One region of the Rhodococcus sp. B7740 genome, then DNA from elsewhere that is predicted to be linked to it. Evidence: predicted binding sites of a transcription regulator. Region 1 holds the regulator's gene; the other holds the start of a gene.
The links. Region 1 encodes LexA, which represses DNA repair genes until DNA is damaged. Its sites were predicted from a motif close to CGAACANNTGTTCG; they were not measured.
Positions count from the first base shown of each region.

Region 2: the regulator LexA is predicted to act here: its motif matches at 6,058-6,071, upstream of NY08_RS25260 (DUF222 domain-containing protein).

Region 1 covers NZ_CP010797.1:1,349,024-1,356,773, forward strand. Annotated here, with positions in the region: gene hrpA (ATP-dependent RNA helicase HrpA) at 1-3,070, shown strand, start outside; gene nrdR (transcriptional regulator NrdR) at 3,083-3,547, opposite strand; gene NY08_RS06165 (hypothetical protein) at 3,648-4,058, opposite strand; gene lexA (transcriptional repressor LexA) at 4,443-5,126, shown strand; gene NY08_RS06175 (acyl-CoA dehydrogenase family protein) at 5,204-6,346, opposite strand; gene NY08_RS06180 (uracil-xanthine permease family protein) at 6,499-7,750, opposite strand, start outside.
Region 2 covers NZ_CP010797.1:3,597,681-3,605,430, forward strand. Annotated here, with positions in the region: gene NY08_RS16575 (8-oxoguanine deaminase) at 1-958, shown strand, start outside; gene NY08_RS16580 (xanthine dehydrogenase family protein molybdopterin-binding subunit) at 955-3,279, shown strand; gene NY08_RS16585 (NCS2 family permease) at 3,402-4,844, shown strand; gene NY08_RS16590 (XdhC family protein) at 4,846-5,922, shown strand; gene NY08_RS25260 (DUF222 domain-containing protein) at 6,100-7,750, shown strand, end outside.

The DNA.
Region 1 (7,750 bases):
CGCGACGTGCCAGGCCGTCGACGAGTTGATGGCCGAGGGCGACGGTGACATTCTGGTGTTCCTGTCCGGTGAGCGCGAGATTCGCGACACCGCCGACGCCTTGAACGACCGAAATCTGCGCAACACCGAGATCGTTCCACTCTATGCGAGACTATCTGCGGCCGAACAACATCGAGTGTTCTCCCCGCACTCGGGCAGGCGCGTGGTGCTCTCGACGAACGTTGCGGAAACATCGCTGACGGTCCCCGGAATCCGCTACGTGGTCGACCCGGGTACCGCCCGAATCTCGCGATACTCGTTGCGTACCAAGGTTCAACGCCTTCCCATCGAGCCGATCTCCCAGGCATCGGCGCGGCAGCGGGCCGGCCGCTGCGGCCGCGTCGCCGACGGCATCTGCATCCGGCTGTACTCGGAAGAAGATTTCGAGTCACGTCCGCAGTTCACCGAGCCGGAGATTCTGCGTACCAACCTGGCGTCGGTGATCCTTCAGATGACCGCACTCGGGCTGGGCAAGATCGACGCGTTCCCGTTCGTCGAACCACCCGATCCGCGGAGCATCCGAGACGGAATCGGACTGCTCGAAGAGCTCGGGGCACTGAAGCCTGCCACCAAGGACGGCACCGCGGAGCTCACCCCCATCGGCCGGGAACTCTCGGCGCTTCCGGTCGATCCACGGATGGCGCGAATGCTGGTCGAGGCCAACGGCAACGGATCTCTCCGCGATGCGTTGGTGGTCGTTGCCGCGCTGTCGATCCAGGACGTTCGGGAGCGGCCGGCAGAGCATCAGCAGGCGGCGGACGAGAAGCATGCGCGCTTCGCGGTGGAGAACTCCGACTTCCTCGCGTACGTGAAGCTGTGGACCTATTTGCGCGAACAGCGGAACGAGTTGTCCTCCAACCAGTTCCGCCGTATGTGCCGCACCGAGTTCCTGCACTACCTACGTATTCGCGAGTGGCAGGATTTGCACGGTCAGCTACGTCAGATCACCCGTGGCCTCGGGTGGACGGTTCCCGACGCCGACTCCACCGAGACCGCGCTGCATCAGTCGCTGCTGTCCGGACTGCTCTCGCACATCGGGCTCCGGGAGGGTGACAAGCGTGAGTTCCTCGGCGCGCGTGGGGCTCACTTCGCGATCTTCCCCGGGTCGGGTCTGTTCAAGAAGCCCCCGCGCTGGGTCATGGCCGCCGAATTGGTCGAGACCGGACGCCTGTGGGGCCGGATGGCTGCGCGCATCGAGCCCGAGTGGGCCGAGCGGTTGGCGCCGCACCTGGTCAAGCGGACGTACTCGGAGCCGCACTGGTCCATCAAACGGGAATCGGCGATGGCCTACGAACGGGTGACGCTCTACGGCATTCCGTTGGTGACGCAACGTCCGGTGAACTATCACCGCATCGACGCCGAGGCGTCTCGAGAGCTGTTCATCAGACATGCGCTGGTGGAGGGTGAATGGAAGACCCAGCACGCGTTCTTCCACAAGAACCGGGCGCTGCTCGACGACGTCGGTGAACTAGAACATCGCGCTCGGCGACGAGACATCGTGGTCGACGACGACGCTCTCTTCGACTTCTACGACGCACGTATCGCCCCGGAGGCGGTGTCGGCGCGACACTTCGACACCTGGTGGAAGAAGGCACGCAGACAGGACCCGCACCTACTCGACTTCACCACCGCCACCGTCGTCAACTCCGACGCGGCCTCGGTACTGACCGGCGCGTATCCCGACGCATGGCGACAGGGCGAGATCCAGTTCCCACTGACGTATCAGTTCGAGCCGGGCACCGCGGCCGACGGAGTCACCGCGCGCATTCCGATCGCGCTGCTCGCTCAGGTACAGCCGGTGGGATTCGACTGGCTGGTCCCGGGAATGCGCGGCGAGCTGGTCACCGCATTGATAAAGACGCTGCCGAAGGCACTGCGGCGCAACGTGGTTCCGGCTCCCGACTTCGCGGCCGCGGCGTTGGCGGCCATGAAGCCGCGCGCGGAAACTCTGGTGACGGCGCTGGCCCGTGAGTTGTCCCGGGCTGCCCGGTGCGACATCACGGCGAAGGATTTCGACCCCGCCGCGTTGCCCGAGCATCTGAAGATGACGTTCGCGGCCGTCGACCCGTCCGGAAAGGTGCTGGGCAGCAACAAGGATCTGACTGCTCTTCGGACGAGCCTGTCGGGTGAGGTCGGCCGTCAGGTGGCGAGCGCGGTCGGCGACGCGGAGCGCGCACCCTCTCTGGCCTGGACCTCCGGCACGCTCGGTCGGTTGGAGCCGACGGTGACTCGGCAGGTCGGTGGACAGAAGGTCACCGGCTATCCGGCGCTGGTTCCGGAAGGACCCGGCGTCGCGGTGCGGGTCCTCAGCACCCCCGCCGAGGCGCGGGCGGCAATGCGCTCGGGAACCAGAACTTTGCTTCTGTCGACGGCTCCGAAGGGCACCAAGGCATTGCTGGCCGGCCTACCGACCGCGGAACGTCTTGCACTGGGCCAGAATCCGTACGGTGGAGTCGACGCACTCCTCGAGGAGTGCCGAGTACTTGCGGTCGAAGAGGCCATGGATGCGCACGGAGGACCGGTCCGGGATCCGGATGCCTTCGAGAAACTGAGGGCACTCGTCAACGCCGAGGTTCCGCAGCGCACCGCTGCGATACTGGCGTTGGTTCGCCCGGTGTTGACCGCCGCCCTGGCGCTGTCCGCGCAACTTCAGTCCTCCTCGGGCGAGCCGGCGGACGATGTTCGGGAACAGTTCGACGGCTTGATCTTTCGAGGGTTCGTCACCGAATTCGGCTCTCGCAGACTCGCAGACCTGCCGCGCTACCTCGCCGCGGCGACCAAGCGGTTGACGACGCTGCCGAGCAGTGCAGGCCGGGACGCGGCTGCGATGGACGTGCTCGATCGGGTGTACGCCTCGTACGGGCGACTGTTGGATTCGCTGCCGGAGAGCAGAAAGAACAGTTCCGGGGTTCAGGAACTATTCTGGATGATCGAGGAGTTGCGCGTCGGACTGTTCGCGCAGGGCATTCGCACGGCGTACCCGGTGTCGGAGAAGCGCATCGAGAAGGCGATCTCGGACCAGCGTCGCTGATGGGCGGGCCTGTCAGTCGATGTCTGCGGACTCGCGGTGCTTGCGCAGTTCGTGGATTTCCTTCTCGAAGTCTTCTGCCGAGCTGAACGAGCGGTAGACGGAAGCGAAGCGCAGGTAGGCCACTTCGTCCAGGTCGCGGAGTGGACCGAGGATGGCCAAGCCCACTTCGTTGCTGGGGATCTCCGCGGATCCCGCTGCACGGATGGCGTCCTCGACCTGTTGTGCCAGTAGGTTCAGCGCGTCGTTGTCGACATCTCTGCCCTGGCAGGCGCGACGGACTCCCTTGACGACCTTCTCTCGGCTGAACGGCTCGGTGACACCACTGCGTTTCACGACGGCCAGCACTGCGGCCTCGACGGTGGTGAATCGGCGACCGCACTCCGGGCAGGAGCGACGACGCCGGATTGCTTGCCCCTCGTCCATCTCACGCGAGTCGACCACGCGTGAGTCGGGATGCCTGCAGAACGGGCAATGCATGAGGGATCCTCCGTCGTAGCCGATGCTCCGACGACGAGCACGCACATCGGGGCAGTCTGTCGAGGATACTCAGTCTCCTCGAACCCGACGGTGCCGGTGGTCATCTGCCGGGCGTGTACTCGACGACAGCTCCGTCGTGCACCTCGACCACACCCGCCGGTTGCGCGCCGGCATCGGGGGCGACGGCCCGCAGGTTCGCGATGCCGATCAGCCCGCCCGCCACCACCAGGACCGCCAACACCGTCAGCACGATCGAACGCATCCGAACCGGCTGGCCGGCGAAGTGCGCCGAGGTCGCGTCGAACTCGCGATCGGCCTGCTCGCGATCGGTGACGTCGGTCCACGACGGATCGAGGACCGGGAGGCACGGTGAATTCTGTGTACGGGTTCCCGTGACACCGTGCGTTCCGATGGGACTCTGCAGAACGGGACGCGCCCGGCGGCGGCGCTCGACGGCAGTGGATCGGGCGCGGACACCGGTGGCGGTGGGGCGATCGGTGATGATGGTCATCGGAACCTCGACTTCGCTCGTTGGATCGATTGTTCGATCAGGCGTTCGATGGACGCTTGTTCGAAGTTCTATCACGAGCCTCCGACAAAGTCTGCAGAAAACGCGACACGAGTCGAACAGATGTTTGATTCAACAGCTGATACACGCTAGATTCGTGTCAGAAACCACACGCCACACGAGTCGACACCATCAACTCCAGTCCGCGCAGACCTACCACGCAGACCGGATCCAGGACACCAGCAGGAGGCCGACAGCATGAAGGACGAGACCTCGACGAGGTCGACCACGCTTTCCACGACCACCGGTTCCAAGGCGACCGGAGCCAGGGCCACCGCACCGAAGGCCGCAGCGGGTAAGCCTGCCGCGGAACCGACATCCAAGGCCATGGAAGTCGGCACCGACATCAGCGCGGGTCTGACCGAGCGGCAACGGAAGGTACTCGAGGTCATTCGAGCTTCGGTGACCGAGCGCGGTTACCCGCCGAGCATTCGAGAGATCGGTGACGCGGTCGGCCTGACATCGACCTCCTCCGTCGCTCACCAGCTCCGTACGCTCGAACGCAAGGGTTTCCTCCGGCGCGACGCCAACCGGCCCCGCGCGGTCGACGTCCGCGGTCTCGACGAGGTGCAGGCCGATCAGGCAGCCGCCGCGGTCGACGGATCGCAGGCGTCCGAGGAGCAGGATCGGCTGCCTACCCCGACGTTCGTGCCGGTACTGGGCCGGATCGCTGCAGGCGGTCCGATTCTGGCCGAGGAAGCCGTCGAGGACGTCTTCCCGCTCCCCCGCGAGCTGGTCGGACAGGGTTCGCTGTTCCTGCTCAAGGTGGTCGGTGAATCGATGATCGATGCGGCCATCTGCGACGGTGACTGGGTGGTGGTTCGTCAGCAGTCCGTGGCCGACAACGGCGACATCGTCGCTGCGATGATCGACGGCGAGGCCACCGTCAAGACGTTCAAGCGGTCCAAGGGCGAGGTGTGGCTGCTGCCGCACAACCCGCTGTTCGAGCCGATCCCGGGCAACAACGCCGCGATCCTCGGCAAGGTCGTCACCGTGATGCGCAAGCTGTAGGGATCGTCACCGAGGTGACACGCGAAGGGCCGCAGCACAGGAGTGCTGCGGCCCTTCGCGTGTCTCGGATCAGCGGATCACAGATTCAATCCGCGGCCGATGATCTCCTTCATGATCTCGGTGGTGCCGCCGTAGATGGTCTGTACACGGGAATCCATGTACGCCTTGGCGATCGGGTATTCCTTCATGTAGCCGTAGCCGCCGTGCAGCTGCAGGCACCGGTCGATCAGTTTGACCTGATTCTCGGTGGTCCACCACTTCGCCATGGCGGCTTCTTGCACAGTCAACTTGTCTGCGTTGAGCAGCTCGATGAACTTGTCCACCATGATGCGGGTGGCGGTGGTTTCGGTGGCCAGTTCCGCCAACACGAAGCGCGTGTTCTGGAACTTGCCGATCGACTTTCCGAAGGCCTTGCGGTCGCGGCAGTACTGGATCGTCATGTCCAGTGCCGATTCCATTGCCGCGGCGGCGACGACAGCGATCGAGAGTCGCTCCTGCGGCAAGTTCTGCATCAGGTAGATGAAGCCCATGCCCTCGTCGCCGAGCAGGTTGGCGGCGGGCACACGAACGTCGGTGAAGCTGAGTTCGGCGGTGTCCTGGGCCTTCATGCCGATCTTGTCGAGGTTGCGGCCGCGTTCGAATCCGGGCATGTCACGTTCGACGACCAGCAGACTGAAGCCCTGTGCGCCCTTCTCGGGGTCGGTGCAGGCCACGACGATCACCAGATCGGCGTTGATTCCGTTGGTGATGAACGTCTTCGAGCCGTTGAGCACCCAGTCGTCGCCGTCACGTACCGCCTTGGTCTTGATGCCCTGCAGGTCGCTTCCGGTTCCCGGCTCGGTCATCGCGATCGCGGTGATCAGTTCGCCGGAGCAGAATCCGGGAAGCCAGCGCGCCTTCTGCTCGTCGTTCGCGAGATCGATCAGGTACGGCGCGACGACGTCGTTGTGCAGGGTGAAACCGATACCGCTGTATCCGCCACGGGTGGTTTCCTCGGTGACGATGGCGTTGTAGCGGAAGTCCTTGACTCCGCCGCCGCCGAATTCCTCGGGCGCTGCCGTTCCGAGGAAGCCCTGCTTACCGGCCTCGACCCAGACGTCGCGATCGACGATGTTCTGCTCTTCCCACTTCGCGTGGTTCGGCGCTACGTGCTGATCGAGAAATTTCCGGTACGACTCCCGGAACAGCTCGTGCTCGGGCTCGAAAAGTGTGCGTTCCACGAATGTCTCCTTGTTCGGTGCATACCGGCAGCGACCACGCGAAATCTCTACGAATCTCGATCGCCGGTACGACTGACGTCACAGGGAAACACTACGTCCGCGGCGTCGGGGTGGTCGATGACCAAAACGCGCGCGATCCGTGACCGACCCCGCTAACGACCTCGGGTGCCTGCACTCCTGGCGAGCGCCGAGACGATCGGGTACCCCAGCAGGATGCCCACCGAACCCCAGGCGATACCGCCGAGTTCGACCGATCCGACGGACAGTGTCAGGTCACCGATTCCGGCGACCAGCGCCGCCGCAACGACGATGAGATTGACCGGGTCGGTGAAGTCGACCTTCGCGTCGGTCCAGATGCGTACGCCGAGAAGCCCGATCAGGCCGTACAGCACCAGAGTTGCGCCGCCGATGACTCCGTCGGGGACGGTGAAGATCAGCGCACCGAACTTGGGCGAGAACGCGAGCACCATCGCCGTGATCGATGCGACCCAATACGCCGCGGTCGAGTACACGCGGGTGGCAGCCATGACACCGATGTTCTCCGCGTAGGTGGTGGTTCCCGAACCGCCGCCTGCTCCGGCGAGTGTGGTCGCCAGCCCGTCGGCGATCAATGCGTCACCGGCCACGTCGTCGAGGTTCTTGCCGGTCATCGCGGCGACGGCTTTGACGTGTCCCACGTTCTCGGCGACGAGGACGATCACCACCGGCAGCGCCACGAGGATCACCGACAGCTCGAAGGACGGACCGCGAAACTCGGGCAGACCGATCCAGCTCGCCGCGCTCAGTGCGTCGAGGCGTGGTTGCGCGATGCCCCCGGTGACGGCGGCGAACACCCAACCCACGACGACACCGAGCAGAATTCCGAGTCGCCCGATCAAGCCGGGTCCGAGCGCCGTCGCCAGCAGAATCGCGATCAGGGTGACGGCTGCGATCAGCGGCTGTGCCTCGAACGACGTGGTGGCGGCCGGTGCCAAGTTCAGCCCGATGAGCACGACGACGGCACCGGTCACGACGGGCGGCATGGCCGCGTCGAGTACCCGTTGGCCCGCGAACTTCACCACGAAGCCGACGGCGGCCAGTACGAGGCCGACACACAGGACCGCTCCGAGTTGGGCGGCGGGTCCGTTCGCTTGGGTGGCACCGAGCGGAGCCAGGAAAGCGAAGGACGAACCCAGGTAGCTGGGAACGCGCCCTCCAGTGATGACGAGGAACAGTGCCGTTCCTATGCCCGAGAACAGCAGCGTCGTCGATACCGGAAATCCGGTGATCGTCGGAACCAGCAGTGTCGCACCGAACATCGCGACGACGTGCTGCATTCCGATACCGATGGTGCGTGGCCACGTCAATCGTTCGTCGGGTGAGACCACCGCCCCGGCCTCGACGGTCTTTCCGTTTCCGTGCAGC
Region 2 (7,750 bases), 2.2 Mb from region 1:
CGCCGCCGAGATCGATGCCGCACGACGCATCGGCGTCCGATTCCAGCCGTGCCGCGGCTCGATGGACCGAGGCGTGTCCGACGGCGGGTTGCCGCCGGACGAGGTGGTCGAATCGCTCGACGACATCCTCACCGCGACGGCCGAGGCCATCGACACCTACCACGACGCGTCCTTCGGTTCGATGCTCCGCATCGCGGTCGCACCGTGCTCGCCGTTCTCCATCAGCAAAGAATTGCTCGTGGAGTCCGCGGGGCTTGCCCGCGCCAAAGGTGTTCGCCTGCATACGCATCTGGCCGAGACCCTCGACGAGGAAGAGCACTGCCTCGCTCAGATGAACTGCACCCCGGTCGAGTACATGGAGCAGGTCGGCTGGCTGGGTGACGACGTGTGGTTCGCCCACGCGGTACACCTGCACGATTCCGATATCGCGAAGATGGCGGCCACCGGCACCGGTACCGCCCACTGCCCGAGTTCCAATGCACGGCTGGGCGCAGGTATCGCCCGAATCTCCGATCTGCTCGCGGCCTGCGCACCCGTCGGCCTCGGAGTCGACGGTTCGGCCTCGGCCGAAATGGTGCCGCTGGCCGGCGAAGTGCGACAGGCGATGTACATGCAACGAGCCAAGTACGGACCGACCGCACTGACGGCGCGTCAGGCACTCGAGATCGGAACACTGGGCGGAGCAACGGTACTGGGACGGCAGAGCGAGATCGGTTCGCTCGAGGTCGGCAAGCTGGCCGACATCGCGATCTGGCGCACGGACGGCTTCTACTCGGCCGTGGACGACCCCGTCGTTGCGTTCGCGTACGGGCAGACACCACCGCTCGCGCGGTTGATGGTGGGCGGTCGAACGATCGTCGAGAACGACGTGTTGACCAGCGCACCGCAGGACGAAATAGGCCGCGCCGGAGCCGATGCGCACCGTCGCCTGATGAAACTCGCGGAGGACGTGCTGTGAGCGCCCCGACCACCACACCCCGTCAAGCTCCCGCCGACATCCCCGCACCGGGACGCGGTCGCGTCGGAGACAGCCCACTGCGACCCGACGGCACCCTGAAGGTCAAGGGCGAGTTCGCATATTCGTCGGACCTGTTCATCGACGGCATGCTCTGGGGCGCAACGCTTCGCAGCCCTCATCCCCGGGCGAAGATCGTCTCGGTCGACATCTCCCAGGCTCTGGCGACTCCCGGCGTCGAGGCCGTGCTCACCCACGACGACGTGCCGGGACGCAAATGCTTCGGACTCGACCACACGTGGGACCAGCCGGTGCTGGCCTTCGACGAGGTGCGGCACGAAGGCGAACCGATCGCACTCATCGCCGCCGATCATCCCGAAACTGCCAGGCGTGCAATGGAAAAGATCGTCGTGGTCTACGACGTGCTCGAACCCCTGACCGATGCCCGACGCGCAGCCCTCGACCCGGACTACCCGAAGGTGCAGGAACGCGGCGGAGTGGCCCGCCATCAGCCGGTTCGCGTCGGCAACGTCGCAGCCGCGCGGGCGACCGCGGACGTGATCGTCAGCAGCGACTTCGCCGTCGGCATTCAAGATCAGGCGTTCCTGGGACCCGAATCGGGACTGGCTGTTCCGGCCGAGGACGGCGGCGTCGACCTGTACGTGGCGACCCAGTGGATGCACAACGACCTCGCGCAGATCGGGCCCTGCCTCGGACTGCCCGAGGAGAAGATCCGGATGACGCTCGCCGGCGTCGGTGGGGCATTCGGTGGTCGCGAGGACCTGTCGATGCAGATCCACGCGGCGATGCTCGCCATGCACACCGGCAAGCCCGTCAAGATCGTCTACAACCGCTACGAATCGTTCTTCGGACACGTGCACCGCCACCCCGCGCAGATGCACTACGAGTACGGTGCGACTCGCGACGGCAAGCTCGTGTTCGCCGATGTCGAGATCATCCTCGACGGCGGCGCGTACACCTCCGCCACCCTCAATGTGGTCGGCAACGCTGCCTCTCTGGGCGTGGGACCGTACGTCATCCCCAACATCGAGATCGATGCGTACGGGGTGTACACCAACAACCCGCCGTGCGGCGCTATGCGTGGATTCGGCGCAGTACAAGCATGTTTCGCGTACGAGTCGATGATGGACAAGCTCGGCGAGGCCTGCGGCATCGGTCCGGTGGCGATCCGGCAGATCAACGCCGTCAGCCAGGGATCGATCCTGGCGACCGGCCAGGTCATCGAAGCGCCCGCGCCGCTCGCCGAGATGCTCGCCCGAGCCGAGGCGATGGAACTGCCTGCTCCCGTGGACGCGTCGGACATCCGTAATCTGCCGGGTGGGGCATCGCAGACCACCCACGGCGAAGGCGTCGTACGCGGGATCGGTTACGGCGTCGGCATCAAGAACATCTGCTTCTCCGAGAACTACGACGACTACTCCACCGCGCGCGTTCGACTGGAGGTGATCGGTGGCGAGGCAACAGCATTGGTGCACACCGCTGCCGCCGAGGTCGGGCAGGGACTGGTGACGTTGGAGGCCCAAATCGCACGCACCGAGCTCGGTGTCACCAAGGTCGTCATTCATCCCGCCGACACCAAGGTCGGCAATGCCGGATCTTCCTCGGCGTCACGGCAGTCGTACATGACCGGCGGGGCGGTCAAGACCGCCTGCGAGGCCGTGCGCGAGGCGGTATTCGTCCTGGCCGGCCTGTACCTGGGTCGCGCGGTGGCAGACCTGAGCCTCGACGGCGGCAAGATCGTCTCGGCCACCGACGGTGTGCTGGCGACGATCGAGGATGTGCTCGGCGACCGAGTCATCGAGCAGACCCGCGAATTCCACCATCGCCCCACCAGCGGAATGGATCCGGTTACCGGACAGGGCGCGAGCCACACCCAGCTCGCACTGTGTGTCCATCGCGCCGTGGTGGACGTCGACGTCGAACTCGGCCTGGTCAAGGTCGTCGAGATGGCGGCCGTGCAGGACGTCGGCAAGATACTCAACCGGCTCTCGCTCGAGGGCCAGATCCACGGCGGCACAGCGCAGGGCCTCGGTCTGGCGGTGATGGAGGAAATAGTCGTCGTGGACGGTCTGGTGAAGAACCCGTCGTTCACCGACTACCTGATTCCGACCATTCTGGACATGCCGCCCATGAAGCTGGACATCCTCGAGAACCCGGATCCCCTGGCACCGTACGGTCTTCGCGGTGCGGGTGAGCCACCCACCCTCTCGTCGACGCCCGCAGTGGTCGCAGCCATCCGCAATGCCACCGGGCTCGCGTTGACCCGCGTGCCCGTTCGACCCGAACACATCATCAACAGCTGATCCGAGTTCCATCACCATTCGACGAAACCTTATCCGGCACAACCGCACCGACGCCAACTCCCCCGGCTCGTCGGCCCGGCCCCACGCTCGACGAGGTTGATCACGCCCTGGGAGGGCCGATCATGACCGACGTACGCACATCCAGCACTCGCCAGAGTGGACGAGGTCGATCCCAGATCGACAAGTTCTTCGACATCACCGGCCGCGGTTCGACGCTCTCACGCGAAGTTCGCGGTGGCGTCACCACATTCGTGGCCATGGCCTACCTGATCGTCCTCATTCCGCTGATCATCGGTGATGCCCGCGATGTCACCGGTGCCACGCTCGATCCGGCTCAACTGTCGACCATGGTGGCATTGTCGGCCGGTCTGACGACCATCCTGATGGGGGTCGTCGGAAACGCGCCCCTCGCCATGGCGGCCGGCCTCGGGGTGACGCCCATCGTGGTGTTCCAGGCAGCCCCGTACATGACCTGGCCGCAGGCGATGGGACTGGTGGTTCTCGAGGGCGTCGTCATCGTGGTCTTCGCTCTCACCGGCGTGCGGCAACTCATCATGGATGCCATACCTCTGGTCCTCAAACAGGCGATCGGTGTCGGAATCGGCGCGTTCATCGCGCTCATCGGACTGGTCGACGCCGGGTTCGTCGGGCACCACGAGTCAGCAGCCACCGCGGTCACCCTCGGCACGTTCGGCAAGCTCGCCGGCTGGCCCGTGTTCGTCTTCTGTGTCGGCCTGATCCTGATGATCATGCTGTTCGTGCGGAAGGTGCCGGGTGCGATGCTCATCGGAATCTTCGTGGCCACCAATCTGGCGATCGTCTTGAACTCGGTGTTCGACATCGCACCGGAGGCCTGGGGACCGGTTGTTCCGAAGGTGCCCGATTCCATCGTCGCCACACCACAATTCGACCTGATGTTCAACGTCGACCTGTTCGGCGGGTTCGCTCGGGCCGGAATCGTCACCGCGTCGGTCGTTCTGTTCACTCTCGTTCTCTCGGGCTTCTTCGACGCGATGGGTACCATCCTCGGAGTCGGTGAAGAGGCCGGACTGGTCGACAAGCAGGGCAGGATGCCCGGCCTGAGCCGCATCCTCACCGTCGACGGCATCGGTGCCATCGTCGGTGGTGCGATCAACGGATCTGCGAACACGGCCGTCGTGGAGTCCGCGGCGGGGGTCACCGAGGGTGCGCGAACGGGTCTCGCCAGCGTCGTCACCGGCGGATTGTTGACGAGCCTGATCTTCTTCACTCCGCTGGCCGGCGTGGTTCCGGTCGGTGCCGCGGCCCCGGCCCTGGTTCTGGTCGGTGCACTGATGATGACGCACGTACGCAAGATCGATTGGGAGAACACCGAAATCGCGATCCCGGCCTTCCTGACCATCGTGCTGATGCCCTTCACGTACTCGATCACCGTCGGAGTCGCGGCGGGTGTCATCGCGTACACCCTCGTCCGCCTCGCCAAAGGTAAAGCGCGTCAGACGCATTGGCTGCTGTACCTGATGTCGGGCATCTTCCTGATCTACTTCGCCCTGCACCCGATCGAAGAAGCGTTGGGAATCTCGTAACGTGAAAGAGATCGTCGATCGTCTGACCGCCTGGGACCACGCGGGTGTTCCCTACGCGGTGGCGACAGTCATCGCGGTGTCCGGAAGTGCTCCACGACTTCCGGGTGCCGCGATGGCGGTCTGCGCCGACGGTGAGGCCGTCGGCAGCGTCTCCGGCGGCTGCGTCGAAGGAGCCGTGTACGAATTGTGCCAGCAGGTTCTCGAGACCGGCGAGTCCAAGCGAGAGTCGTTCGGCTACAGCGGTATCGACGCCTTTGTGGTCGGCCTGACATGCGGGGGTGTGATCGAGGTCTTCGTCCGCCTCGGGCCGCCGCGGTCCGTACTCGCGGCCATCGCATCGGATACTGCGGTCGCCACGGTGACGATGCTCGACGGCTCCGGACAGTCACTTGCGGTCTCGTCTTCGGCAACAATGGGCACGACCGGTTTCGCCGACGTCGACGCGGTGGTCGTCGGTGAGGCGCTGGCGATGTTGGACTCCGGCGGTACCGGCATTCGGTCGGTGCGGTGTCGGCCGGATCTCGACGTGTTCGTGCAGTCCTACGCAACCGCCCCGCGGCTACTGATCTTCGGAGCCATCGACTACGCCGGAGCACTCGCTCGGGTGGGCAAGTTTCTCGGCTACCACGTCACGGTGTGCGATGCCCGGCCCGTATTTGCCACTGCTGCACGGTTTCCCGATGCCGACGAGGTGGTGACCGAATGGCCGCACAGCTATCTGGCGCGGACGGCAGTCGATGCCCGGACAGTGATCTGCGTGCTCACCCACGACGCCAAGTTCGATGTGCCGCTGCTCGAAGTAGCGTTGCGACTGCCCGTCGCATTCGTGGGGGCTATGGGATCGCGCCGGACTCACGACGATCGCGCGGCCCGGTTGCGTGACGTCGGATTGACCGAGCAGGAGCTCGCACGCTTGAAGTCGCCGATCGGCTTGGACCTGGGTGCGAGAACTCCGGAGGAAACTGCGCTGGCTATCGCGGCGGAATTCGTGGCCGTGCGACGCGGGGGTAGTGCGCTGCCACTGACACGTACGGCCGGTCCGATTCACCACGACGGGGCGAATGCGAAATACGCTTGAACCTTGGTTGTGCTGTTTCGTCGTCGCCCTCCTGCCTATGAAAGACCCACTCCGGAACGGATAGTCTCTGCGCGGGGGGCCCGAATCGAGTGTTTTCATTTCTTGTCGGTGGCACGGGTTAGTCTTCTTTCAGTTCGAACGCACGTTCTGAAATGTTGCTCACCGGGGGGTGAAAAGATGGGTGCACTGCCAGCTGTGTCACTGGAGGCGTTGACCGCTGCCGCGTGTGAGGAGAATCGGCAGGCCGCCCGCAAGATCTCCGCCTGCTACGACGTCCATCGGAGCTGGATCACCCTCGACACCAAACACAAGCATTACAGCCGATACGGACGCACCGAGATGGCAGTCGCGTTGGGATGTTCGGCGACGGTCGCCGAATCGTACGTCTCGATCGCCGTCGCTTTGCACACCCGATTGCCACTGTTGCGCGCGGCGTTCGAGACCGGTGAGGTCGACCTTGCGCGGGTACGGACGGTATGCCGGATCCTCGACAACCTGAGCGACGACATCGTGAAGAAGGTCGAGGACGAGATCGTCGAAGCGGCTCGGCGGTCGTCGCCGGGTCCGCTGGAGAAGGAGATCTGGGACATCCTCCTGCGGGTCGCCCCGGAAGAAGCAGCAGCACTACGCGAGTTCGCGAAGAGGTTCCGCACCGTCACTTACACCCCGGCCGGGGAACTGGCCCGCATTCGGGCGGAGTTGACCGCACCCGAAGCCGCCGCCGCATGGCAGCTGCTCGAGGAGATGGCCGACACCCTCTGCCCGAAAGACCCGCGTGGGAAGAAGGAACGCCTGTGCGATGCGTTCATGGCCCGCATGCACGGCGAACCCCGCCTGGAATGCTTGTGCCAACGGGAGAACTGCCCGAAGAAGGATGCGGTGCTGCCCGATCGGCGGGTGCCGCTCACGATGATCACCGTCGACATCGCCACCCTGATCGGCCTGCTCTCGAACCCTGCGTATCTGGCCGGTCATGGTTCCATCGACCCCGACCTCGCCCGGGAACTCGCACGCAACAGTCAGTGGCAGGTCCTGCTGACCGAAGCGATCACCCTCGCCGAATCCCTCGGGCTGGCTGTCCAGAACCCGGAGACCGGGGATTGGGAACGAATCCCCGACAGAGAAAAGACCGAGCCTGCAACAGAAACCGGCACGGCAACGGCAGCGGGTACGGACACCGACACGTCAGCGTCAGCGGGCACCGTTCCGGGCACGGCAGCAACGGCAGCGGGTACGGACACCGACACGTCAGCGCCAGCGGGCGCCGTTCCGGGCACGGCGGCAGGGGCGGTACCGGATTCGGATGCGGATGCCTCTGCGGGCACCGACACGACTGCCGAGACACCCACGGACGCGAACGCAGGTGCAGGTGCAGGTGCAGGTGCAGGTGCACAGAATGCATCGACGGCTGATTCGAGTGCGGAGACAGCTTCGGCGTCGGAACAAACCGGGCCCAGTTCTCCTGCACCCGAACACAGCTCGCCGGCAGGAGATAGGGTCGACCAGGTCGACAATCCGGTGCCTATCACCGAGCCCGCGACCGACCCGGCAGCAGCTACCACCCCAGGCTCAGGCCCAGCCCACAAGCACGCAGCAACAACCGCTTCGGCGGCTATAACCAAGCCGCTACCGGAGCCGTGTAAGGCGACCGGCCCAGAGCCAGTGGCGTCACCAGAACCCGCACCGACTTCGTCGACACCTGTCCAACAGAGGCCGACCGCTGATCCAGCGCCAGATACGAGCGAAAACCAATCTCCCACTGCACCATCCGATACCACCAGGAACCACGAAACCGGCAGTGACGAGGAAACTATCAGTGGATCCGAGC